2 linked regions of the Endozoicomonas gorgoniicola genome follow. Each later gene encodes a partner of the first gene's protein in a complex. Links are inferred from orthologs where the notes say so. Each region holds a gene or a part of one and is shown on either strand. Other genes may lie near its edges.

Region 1 (6,626 bases):
CAGAATGCCATTCTCGTACAGCAAACTGACGGCAATACCATCCAGCTTGGGTTCACAGGCGTATTCGATATCAGCCGTAGCGGTCAGACGCTCTTTTACACGACGGTTAAAATCCTGCAGGTCGGCTTCATCGAAGGCATTATCCAGCGACAGCATCGGCAGTTCATGACGAACCTGACCAAACTCTTTCAGGGGGGCAGCACCGACACGCTGAGTAGGAGAATCTCCGGTGATCAATTCCGGATTGTCGGTTTCCAGTTGTTTCAGGCGTTGCAGTAACTGGTCGTAAGCGGCGTCACTGATCTGTGGATCATCCAGCACGTAATAACGATGGTTGTGGTGGTTAATCTGCTGACGCAGGTCCTGAATTTCCTGCTCAACATCTTCCTGAGAGAATAGATTTAGGTCAGTCATGGTCCGGGAGAGTATTAAAGCCCCGTCTTTTAAATAACATTTAACAACGACGGGGCTGACAAGAGAATTAGTGAGAAAGCTTGATCGCCAGCTGCTTACGTTCGTAATCACGAATGCGCTGGCGACAATGCTCCAGTGTCTGCTGGGTCATTACACTCATATTCTCATCCTTGAGTTCACCGCCAAGATCCAGTGCCAGCTGCTTTGCAGTTTCTTCCATCTGGGCAAAGGCTTTCTGCGGTGCTTCCGGTCCGGGCAGGCACAGAAACAGGCTGAGAATCGTCGTTTCTGTCGCTTCCATCTGTTCGATATCAAACGTACCCGGTTTTACACCGTTGGCAAGGCTGAACTGTATCTGTCCACTGCCGTCTTTGCTGCTGTAGCGATGGAAAATCGACCGATCACCAAAGCGCATGCCAGCCGTCAGTACACTTTGCAGCAGGCGGGTACCATCAAACAGCTCATTGTTTTTAGCCAGCACGTTAATGACGATCACTTCTTCAATAGCAGGGCGGTCAGACAGCTTTTCCTTGTCCTTTTCCACCTTCCTGACAGGTCGTTGCTTAGCCCTTGTCTCTGGAGCAGCAGGCTCAGCCATCGCTGCTACGGAGTCTGCACCATCCCGGATTTTATGCTGTAAAGGCTTAATCTCATCCATCGGTTGTGGCTGGTCATCGACAGAAGGTGCAGCAGGCTGTTCAAACCCGGTCTCCACGTTTCCTGCACGACCACTGGCTAACGGCTCGGACAGATCCAGCCCTGGTTCAATGGCTGAGCCAAAGTCCATGCTGTCAAAATCCGGTTCGATACGGTCAAAACGATTTGACCGATCTTCCCTGCGTACACGTTTTGGTGCATCAGACTCAACCGCCTCAGTTTCTGGCAGTTCATCCTGCGCACTGGTGGGACGCGCGCCGCCATTGGGCAGCTCACTGGAAAATGACTCGTCGTAGCCTTTTACTTCTTCAATTCCAAACGTCAACTCAGAGGCTCGTTTACGAGCCAGACGCATACGGCGGTATCCATCAATAATTACTCCAATAATGACGATAACTCCGATTACTATCAGCCACTCTCGTAAACTCATGTCCATGCCATCCGTCTTACCGCACTTTCCGGTTGCTCAGTGCTTACTACCTGACTCCCGAACCGGAAAAATAAGGTGTATTTCATTCAATGGTACATCAAAAATACATGAATCGGACTACCTTGAAAGCAATACACGACCATGTTGTTATACTACATTACTGCTACACCGCTACTACATTGCAGCCATAGCAGCTGCTTCTTCAATATCCACAGACACCGGCCGGGAAACTCCAGGCTCCTGCATGGTAACCCCCACCAGCTGATTAGCCGCCTGCATTGCAATCTTGTTGTGGGTGATGTAGATGAACTGTACCTTGTCACTCATCTCCGACACCATTTTTGCATAGCGGCCAACGTTAGCGTCATCCAGTGGCGCATCCACCTCGTCCAGCATACAGAACGGCGATGGATTCAACTGGAAGATGGCAAAAACCAGCGCAATGGCAGTCAGTGCCTTTTCCCCGCCGGATAACAGGTGGATAGTACTGTTCTTTTTACCGGGCGGCTGTGCCATGATCGCCACACCGGTATCCAGCAGATCTTCGCCCGTCAGTTCCAGATAAGCCCGGCCTCCGCCGAACACTCTGGGAAACAGATCCTGCAGACCTGAATTTACCTTATCAAAGGTATTCTTGAAACGTTGCCGGGTTTCCCGGTCAATCTTCCTGATTGCATTCTCTAACGTTTCCAGCGCAGATTCCAGATCTTCGTTCTGGGCGTCCAGATAGTTTTTGCGTTCAGACTGGGTTTCATACTCTTCAATCGCTGCCAGATTGATCGCCCCAAGTCGTTCAATCCGAGCCTGCAGACGTTCCAGTTCATACTCCCAGCCCTGCTCTGAAGCCTCTTCCGGCATATTAGCCAGCACCGTTTGCAGGTCAAACTGATCTTCTTTTAACTGTTCAGCCAGTGTCGTCCGGCGTACCTGCATGCCCTGCCAGTCCATACGCAGTTTTTCCAGACGGGAACGGGCAGTCTGTGCTTTCTGCTCAGCGGCCTGACGCTCTTTCTCATATTGTTGCAGATGCTGTTCAACCTTTTCCAGTTCACTGCGGGCGGTCTGCATGGCCTCTTCTTCTTCCAGCCGACGCGTCAGCAAAGCTTCCAGCTGCTCCTGTAATTCACCTTCAGGTGAGTGGGATTCATTCAGGGAAGCCTGTAACAGTTCCCTTCGCTCACGCAGTTTAGTGGACTGCTGGCTCAGCCGTTCGATGGCTGCCCGCAATGACATGACCTGACTGTTGATGCTCTGTTGTCGCAGTGCCAGCTGATGGGAACGCTCTTTATCGTGACGGGAGCGCTGTCGCACGTCTTCCAGCTTTTCACGACAACGTTCACGTTTTTCCAGCAGTTCATCTTTATGACTGCTGTCGTATTCCATAAGGTCCAGAGCTTCCTGCAATTTCAGGCGGGATTCATTCACTTGCTCCTGCTCAAGCAATTGCTGTTCCCGACAATCCGCCAGTTCCTGCTCCAGACGCCTGCGTCGCTCAGAAAACTGCTCCAACCGGACTTTGCGCCCCTGTAAGTCAGCACGCACTTCACCCTGCTGCCGGTTCAGATCAGACAACTGCTGTTGAATTTCCTTACGGAGACTTTCCAGAACATCGCCCTTCTCTCTGTGGTTTTGCAGGTCCTCGGCCAACTGTTCGAGAGTCTGCTCCAACTGTTCCAGTTTAATGGTCAGCGCTTCCAGCTCCTGCTGCCGTTCAAGCACCCCCGAGCTGTTATCGGCACTGCGATTAACCCGCAGCCAGCTGCGGGACAGCCAGATACCTTCCGGGGTAATGATCGATTCATGGGGTTCCAGTGACGCACGCAGCCCTAACGCTTTGTCCAGCGATTCACAGGTAAAAATACCGGCCAGCAATGGCAGGGCTTCACTACCAGCCACCACTTTACTGGCCAGAGCCACCAGCCCCGATTTATCCGCCTGCGGTGTTACGGTCTGGCTGGAATCCAGCAATATGGCTGAACCCTGTTCCAGATTACCGAGAAAACTGGCAACCGGATCAAAGCCATCGACACATAATGCCTGCAAACTGTCGCCCAAAACCGTTTCCATGGCCAGCTCCCAGCCACTGTCCACCTGCAGTTTTTCTGCCAGCCGGGGACGGTTCTGCAACCCATGTTCTTCCATCCACACCAGTACGCCGGTATCCTGCCCCATGGCGGCCTGTTGCAAGGCTTCCAGAGAGGCATGCCGACCACGCAGGGTACTGAGTTCAGAACGGCTGCGATCACGCTGCTCCAGTCGTTCATCCACTGCCGTACGATTCTGTTCGATTTCGGTCAGGGTATCTTCCTGACGCAGTTCCTGAGTCTCACGCGTCATTTCCAGTTCGGTCAGACGCTCAGCCAGCAGTTCAATTTCTTCCTGGTCTTCACCACCGCCAAGGCCATCCAGTTCGCCTTTCAGGCGCTGGTCTCGCTCGGACAGACGCTGAATCACCTGTTCAGCGTGTTGAATGCGGGACTGTTCGACTTCTGCCGTACGACGAGGTTCATGGGAACGCTGGTTAAACTGATCCCATTCCTGCTGCAGCCGGTGCATCTCTTCTTCCGCCTGAGCCAGCGCATCACCGGAACCGGCTTCCTGCTCCAGCAGCATTTCCAGCTCAGGTTCAATCTCCAGTTTCTCGGCTTCGAGCAGCTCCAGCTGTTCCTGATCATCCGCCATCTGTTCACGGGCTTCCTGCCAACTGTGTTCCAGCTGTTCAAGATCATGACTCAGCTCTTTCGCCCGCTCTTCACGGTGGCGCAAAGTCTGCTCGATGCGGGTAACTTCATTGCCGGTGCCGTAGAATTTAGCCTGAGTCTCGTGGAAGTGATCGCTCAGTTCCATCTGCGCGGCACGGTCTTCCTCCGAACGGGCATCTGCTGAGCGCTGTTGGCTGACAGCTGCTTCCAGCTGAACTTCCAGCTCACTGATAACGTGTTCCTGAGACTTCGCACCTTCATCAATGGTTTTCCAGCGCAGTGCCTGCAACTGAGCCTTTTTCAGGCGCTCTTCGCCTTTAAATTCCTTATACTTTTCCGCAGCCTGTGCCTGACGCTGCAAATGTCCAAGACGCCGACCCAGCTCTTCACGCAGGTCAGTCAGACGTTCAAGGTTTTCATTGGTACGACGAATGCGGTTTTCGGTTTCCCGCCTGCGTTCTTTGTATTTGGAGATGCCAGCGGCTTCTTCAATAAAGACGCGCAGTTCTTCCGGCTTGGATTCCACCAGGTTGGACACGATCCCCTGACTGATGATGGCATAGCTGCGAGGTCCGAGACCTGTCCCCAGAAAGATATCCATTACATCCCGCCGACGACATTTGGTTCCGTTGAGGTAATAGAAATTCTTGGCTTCAGAGGTAAGCAGACGCTTCACGGAGATTTCGCTGAATGCCGCGTATTCTCCGGTCACCCGGCCTTCGTTGTTGTCAAAGACCAACTCAACCGACGCTTTGGCAGCCGGTTTGCGACTGTTTGACCCCTTGAAAATAACATCGGTCATGGACTCGCCACGCAGGTGCTTGGCGGAAGACTCGCCCATCACCCAGCGCACAGCGTCGATAATATTAGACTTACCGCACCCGTTAGGCCCGACCACACCACTCATATTGGAGGGAAAATGAACCACGGTTGGGTCCACAAATGATTTGAAACCGGCCAGTTTGATCGATTTTAGACGCATCTTATCCTTTAGCTCATCGCTTTCGGGGCCACAGCATGCCGCCTCGCGGCCCCCATTCCCTGTCCTCGAGTGTTGCCTGGATCACCTACTGACGTATTGAACGAATCAAGTCTGATGACGTTCAGCAACATTTTGCTGCCAAAAGCCTTAACTTTCAGAGTGTACACAGGATTAGACTAACAGGAAAAGTCGTTAAATCCGAAAAGATAAGACCAGATGATGGAAAAGTAGTTCAGAAGCGGTTGTAAACCGCATCTATGCGGTCTGTTACGTTTAGCTGAACTAGCAAAAAAGTGCTATGACTTCTTCAGCTGTCTTTAAGGTTTCATTGTCGTTATAGTGTGGATTTATAGTGATTTTTAACTCATTAGGTGGCCCTTGTCTCCATTCACTTTCCTCTGGATTCAAAAATCTATATGGCCAGACCACTCCCACAATATAATCATTCAAAATTGGGTGAGTAAAGTTTACATCACAGATATTTTGCGCCAAATGGGGATGATAGTGGGATATTGAGGGATGCAGGTTATTCGGATTAGCATAGCCCCTGAAGCAGGTTGCATTGATCAGGTACACGTATCCAACAGTGCCGAAGTTAGAAAAAAACCAGCCAGCAACATGAGAACAGATACTTGAAGAAACCCCTGCACTGGCGTTATGAAATCGGGTTGCCCCGGATGAAGGCGCACATAACAAACCCAGCCTGGTCTCCGGGTCGACTAAAGGATCAGGGGTAAAAATCAGGCCTGTTTCAAAAATTTCATCAGGCGGCTTATAGCTGCCCACAAAAACGTAGCCGGTAAAATACCTCTGCCCGGGACGACTGCTGTCCTCTATGAGCATAGAGCCAGGCACTGTTGTTGTATCATTAATTTTTAGCTGATCGGTCAGGCATTCATACTTATCATACATGCAGATTACCTGCTGAGCCCCTGGCTTTGGGGCTTCAAGTAAGGGTTACAAACTGCATCCCTGCAGCCTGTTACACATTAATGCTCATCATGGCGAGGCGAAAAAGTCTCCACATCGGAGTACATGGTGCTTTTAATGGTCATCTGATCTCCCCTGGCCATTGGATAGGTATCTTCATCAGCCTTCATTTCAATCCGGTCGAGCTTGATATCATCAAGGTATGTGGCCTTATGTTGCGGATCTAGTTCACCTCGCACAGTAATATCACTTGGATCGACATCAACATCAATATTTTCAGGCAGTGTTTTCACGCCATCAGAAAGTATTTCAAGAAAGGGAGTATCTATACCCGCAGCCTTTACAGCATAGGTGATGACGGCAAAGGCTATCTTAAACACTTTAACAAATGGGATGTTAAGGTCTCTTTCCTTGAGTACCAACTTAACCTGATCGGTTCCTTTCCAGAGAAGCAGTTTCGTATTCCCTACATTCACTCCTTTTTCGATCGCCCAGTCTACATTAACAGTAT
Region 2 (3,903 bases), 2.6 Mb from region 1 along the record:
CGCTGATCCAGCGTTCCATCTCACGGCGCGAGCCGATGCCAGCGCCCGCCAGGATTTTTTGCAGTTTCTCACCCTGGGGAGGAGTTGTTTCAGTAGTCATTGCTCTATACCAGGTGGCGCTGCCACCTTATTCTTTGGGGAAAATTGTCGAAAGGCGGGGAGTATAAATAAGGCAGACAGAAGATTCTATAGAGAATCTTCCGGGCTTTCGTTGGTGGATGTGCTGGTGGGGTTGTCGGTGGATTCGTCCAGTTCCAGGGCTTCAACTTTCTGCTTTTTGATCAGGTCATCAAAATTATCCGGCAGGTCGGCTTCCATTTCATCCAGTTCGGCAAACAGGGCTGCGGCAGACTGTTTCTCGACTTCAATGACCTCATGGGCTTCACCGGCGTCCGTTGCCTCAGTGGTTTCGACATCAAGAGAACCCTGTTCCGGTGTTTCGTTCAGCTGCTTTGCCATCGCCTCTAAATCACGGATTTCAGACAGTGGCGGCAGTTCAGTAAGATTTTGCAGGTTGAAATAGTCCAGGAACTGCCGGGTGGTGGCAAACATGGCAGGACGCCCCGGTACATCGCGATGGCCTACGACCCGAATCCACTCCCGCTCCTGCAGGGTGCGGATAATGTTACTGCTGACGCTGACCCCGCGAATCTCTTCAATTTCGCCCCGGGTAATGGGTTGACGGTAGGCAATCAGAGCCAGTGTTTCCAGCATGGCCCGGGTGTAACGCTGTGGCTTTTCTTCCCATAAACGGCCAACCCAGGGAGCCAGCTCCTCGCGCACCTGAAAGCGGTAGCCGGAAGCGACCTGTTTCAGTTCAAACCCTCGTCCTTCACAGCTTTCAGACAGGGCGACCAGCGCTTCGCGAAACGCATTGGCGTCGGGTACTTCCTCTTCTGAAACGTTTTCTTTCGAAACGTTTGCTTTCGAAAAGAGTCCCATCATCTGTTCCAGTGTGAGAGGCTTGTTGCTGGCCAGCAGCGCGCCTTCCAGAATGCGTTGCAGTTGTTCAATGTCCATAAGTGGGTCTGTTTGTCAGTCAATTCTGGCCTTAACATGAATAGGGCCGTAAGGTTCATTTTGTATCAGTTCGATCAGGGATTCCTTGATCAGTTCCATCACTGCCATAAAGGTGACCACAACCCCCAGGCGTCCTTCGTCCATCCGGAACAGCGCGACAAAGGGTGTAAAGCGGTCTGAAGACAGCTGCGACAGCACCTGGCTCATTCGCTCACGGGTCGACAGGGCTTCCTGCTCAATCTGGTGGTTCTCGTACATATCCGCCCGGCGCAGTACTTCGCCCAGGGCCAGCATGACCTCTTTCAGGTCCACATCGGGATGTGGACGCTCCAGTTCAACATTCGGTGGCTCGGCGCTGACGAGATAGATGTTACGGTTGAGCCTTGGCAGCTCATCAATGTCTTCCGCTGCCTGCTTGAAACGTTCATATTCCTGCAGCCTGCGGATCAGCTCCGCCCTGGGGTCTTCCTCTTCTTCCTCATCTTCACTGACGCGGGGCAGAAGCATTCTGGATTTGATTTCAGCCAGGGTGGCAGCCATCACCAGATATTCTGCCGCCAGCTCGAACTGTGAAGATTCCATCAGTTCAACGTACTCCATGTACTGCTGGGTAATGGTGTAAACCTGAATATTGAGAATATCCATGTTGTTGCGTTTGATCAGGTACAACAACAGGTCAAGCGGCCCTTCAAAGGCATCCAGAAAAACTTCCAGTGCTTCAGGAGGGATATAGAGGTCGTCAGGCAGTTTGGCCATGGGCTGCCCCATCACCAGAATGCGGTTTTCCAGAGCGGCTTCTGATGCTTCATTCAGGTCAAAGGCATCAGTCTGCGCCGGTTGTTGCTCGTCCGACGCTGAATCGTCCGGCGCTGAATCGTCTGGCTGATTGTCGGCCACGGCTTCCGTCGTGGTCATCGGGCTATCACCTTTTCGGGCTCCTCTCATTGAAAATACCCTTTCCACCATTGATGGAAAGGGTACTGCCAAGATCAGGGTTATTAATAATGTCTTACATTGCTGGTCAGGAATCAACCATCAGTGTTTTTGTTGTCATCAGCGATAATCAAGGCCAATGGCTTCGCGCACATCACGCAGGGTGTCCTGTGCTTCGTCCCGGGCCTGTTCGCAACCTTCTGCAATGATGTTTTTTACGACATCCTGATTGCGTTCAAGTTCCATGGCTTCCATGCGGATCGGCTCCAGTTCTGCCTGACAGGCGTCGATCACCGGTTTTTTGCAGTCAAGGCAGCCGATGCCAGCGTTTCGACAACCTTCCTGAACCCAATCCTGTCGTGCTTCGTCAGAATAAACCTTGTGCAGCTGCCACACCGGACATTTTTCCGGTTCGCCCGGATCGTTGCGACGCTGGCGTGCAGGGTCGGTGGGCATCTTGCGGATTTTACTGGCAATATCATCCGGGTCTTCACGCAGGGTGATGGTATTGCCGTAGGAGCTGGACATTTTCTGCCCGTCCAGTCCCGGCATTTTGGCTTGTGGTGCCAGCAATGCCTGTGGCTCCGGCAGAATGACCTTGCCGGTGCCTTCCAGATAACCAAACAGTCGTTCCTGGTCACCCAGGGTGATGTTGGACTGTTCTTTCAGCAGGGCTCTGGCGGTTTTCAGTGCTTCATCATCGCCTTTTTCCAGATAGGCCCGGCGCAGGTTGCGATACAGTGTGCCGGCCTTTTTGCCCATTTTACGAATGGCGGCTTCTGCGTTATCTTCAAACCCGGGTTCCCGGCCATAGAGATGGTTGAACCGTCTGGCGATTTCACGGGTGATTTCAATATGAGCTTCCTGATCCGCGCCTACCGGCACAAGCCCGGCACGATAGAGCAGGATATCAGCGCTTTGCAGCAGAGGGTAGCCGAGAAAACCGTGGGTAGAGAGATCTCGTTCGCGCAGTTTCTCCTGCTGATCCTTATAGCTGGGTACACGCTCCAGCCAGGACAGGGGGGTGATCATCGACAGTAACAGGTTCAGTTCTGCGTGTTCAGGTACACGGGACTGAATAAACAGGTTTGCTGATCCGGGGTTGACACCGGCTGCCAGCCAGTCGATGACCATTTCCCAGACATTTTCTTCAATCAGTGTCGGATTTTCGTAATGGGTGGTCAGTGCGTGCCAGTCGGCTACAAAAAAGAAGCATTCATATTCATGCTGAAGGGTTAGCCAGTTTTTCAGTACGCCGTGGTAATGGCCCAGATGCAGTCGGCCGGTGGGGCGCATCCCTGATAATATGCGCGACTGGGAATCTACTGCGCTCAAGAGTCTCTCCTGTGGAATTCCTGATCCGTCAGATTACGATAGTTTAGAGAAAGGGAAAAGTACTTTTGTTGCAATGGAGTGTGCCAGTAAAGGTTATGCAGAAAATAGACGAATATCACCCTTGCCTTCCCGCAGGATTTCAGGGGTTTCATTCAGCAGACTGACAACCGTAGTAGGATCTCCGTCACGGTAGCCGCCATCAATCACCAGATCCAGCTGACTTTCCAGTATTTGACGTATGTCGTAAGCATCGGTCATGGGTTGTTCATCAGCAGGCAGCTGCAAGGTGGTACTCATGATGGGCGCATCCAGTTCAGCCAGCAGGGCGTTAACAATGGCGCATTCTGGTACTCGTATTCCGATGGTTCGTCGTTTGGGGTGCATCAGGCGTCTGGGTACTTCCCGGGTACCTTTGAGAATAAAGGTGTAAGGCCCGGGCGTAGCACTTTTAATCAGACGGTACTGACTGTTGTTGACCTGGGCATAAATAGCCAGTTCCGACAGGTCACGGCAGACCAGCGTGAAGTTATGTTTATCGTCCAGATGACGAATGCTGCGAATCCGGTCAACGGCTTTCTTTTCGCCAATCAGACAGCCCAGGGCATAAGCCGAATC

Evidence for each region. The genes of interacting proteins can lie anywhere in the genome.
Region 2: the proteins of smc (region 1) and NX722_RS04200 are in contact, whole or in part, in a crystal structure (PDB 3ZGX), measured with the Bacillus subtilis proteins. The link is inferred for Endozoicomonas gorgoniicola from one-to-one orthologs.

The regions. Positions count from the first base shown.
Region 1 is NZ_JAPFCC010000001.1:3,548,574-3,555,199, forward strand. The notes cover bases 1,476-5,547. They hold smc (chromosome segregation protein SMC), read right to left. Parts: upstream 5,186-5,547; coding sequence 1,676-5,185; downstream 1,476-1,675. Other genes in these bases: zipA (cell division protein ZipA), read right to left, coding at 1,476-1,501; NX722_RS16325 (hypothetical protein), read right to left, coding at 5,468-5,547. Outside these bases: NAD-dependent DNA ligase LigA, read right to left, coding at 1-414; more of zipA, read right to left, coding at 482-1,475; more of NX722_RS16325, read right to left, coding at 5,548-6,097; NX722_RS16330 (hypothetical protein), read right to left, coding at 6,175-6,626. UniProt on the Bacillus subtilis protein: Required for chromosome condensation and partitioning.
Region 2 is NZ_JAPFCC010000001.1:902,691-906,593, forward strand. The notes cover bases 1-2,830. They hold NX722_RS04200 (segregation and condensation protein A), read right to left. Parts: upstream 1,966-2,830; coding sequence 1,036-1,965; downstream 1-1,035. Other genes in these bases: rluB (23S rRNA pseudouridine(2605) synthase RluB), read right to left, coding at 1-100; scpB (SMC-Scp complex subunit ScpB), read right to left, coding at 187-1,020; NX722_RS04205 (tryptophan--tRNA ligase), read right to left, coding at 2,074-2,830. Also shown: more of NX722_RS04205, read right to left, coding at 2,831-3,288; NX722_RS04210 (L-threonylcarbamoyladenylate synthase), read right to left, coding at 3,382-3,903. UniProt on the Bacillus subtilis protein: Participates in chromosomal partition during cell division. May act via the formation of a condensin-like complex containing Smc and ScpB that pull DNA away from mid-cell into both cell halves.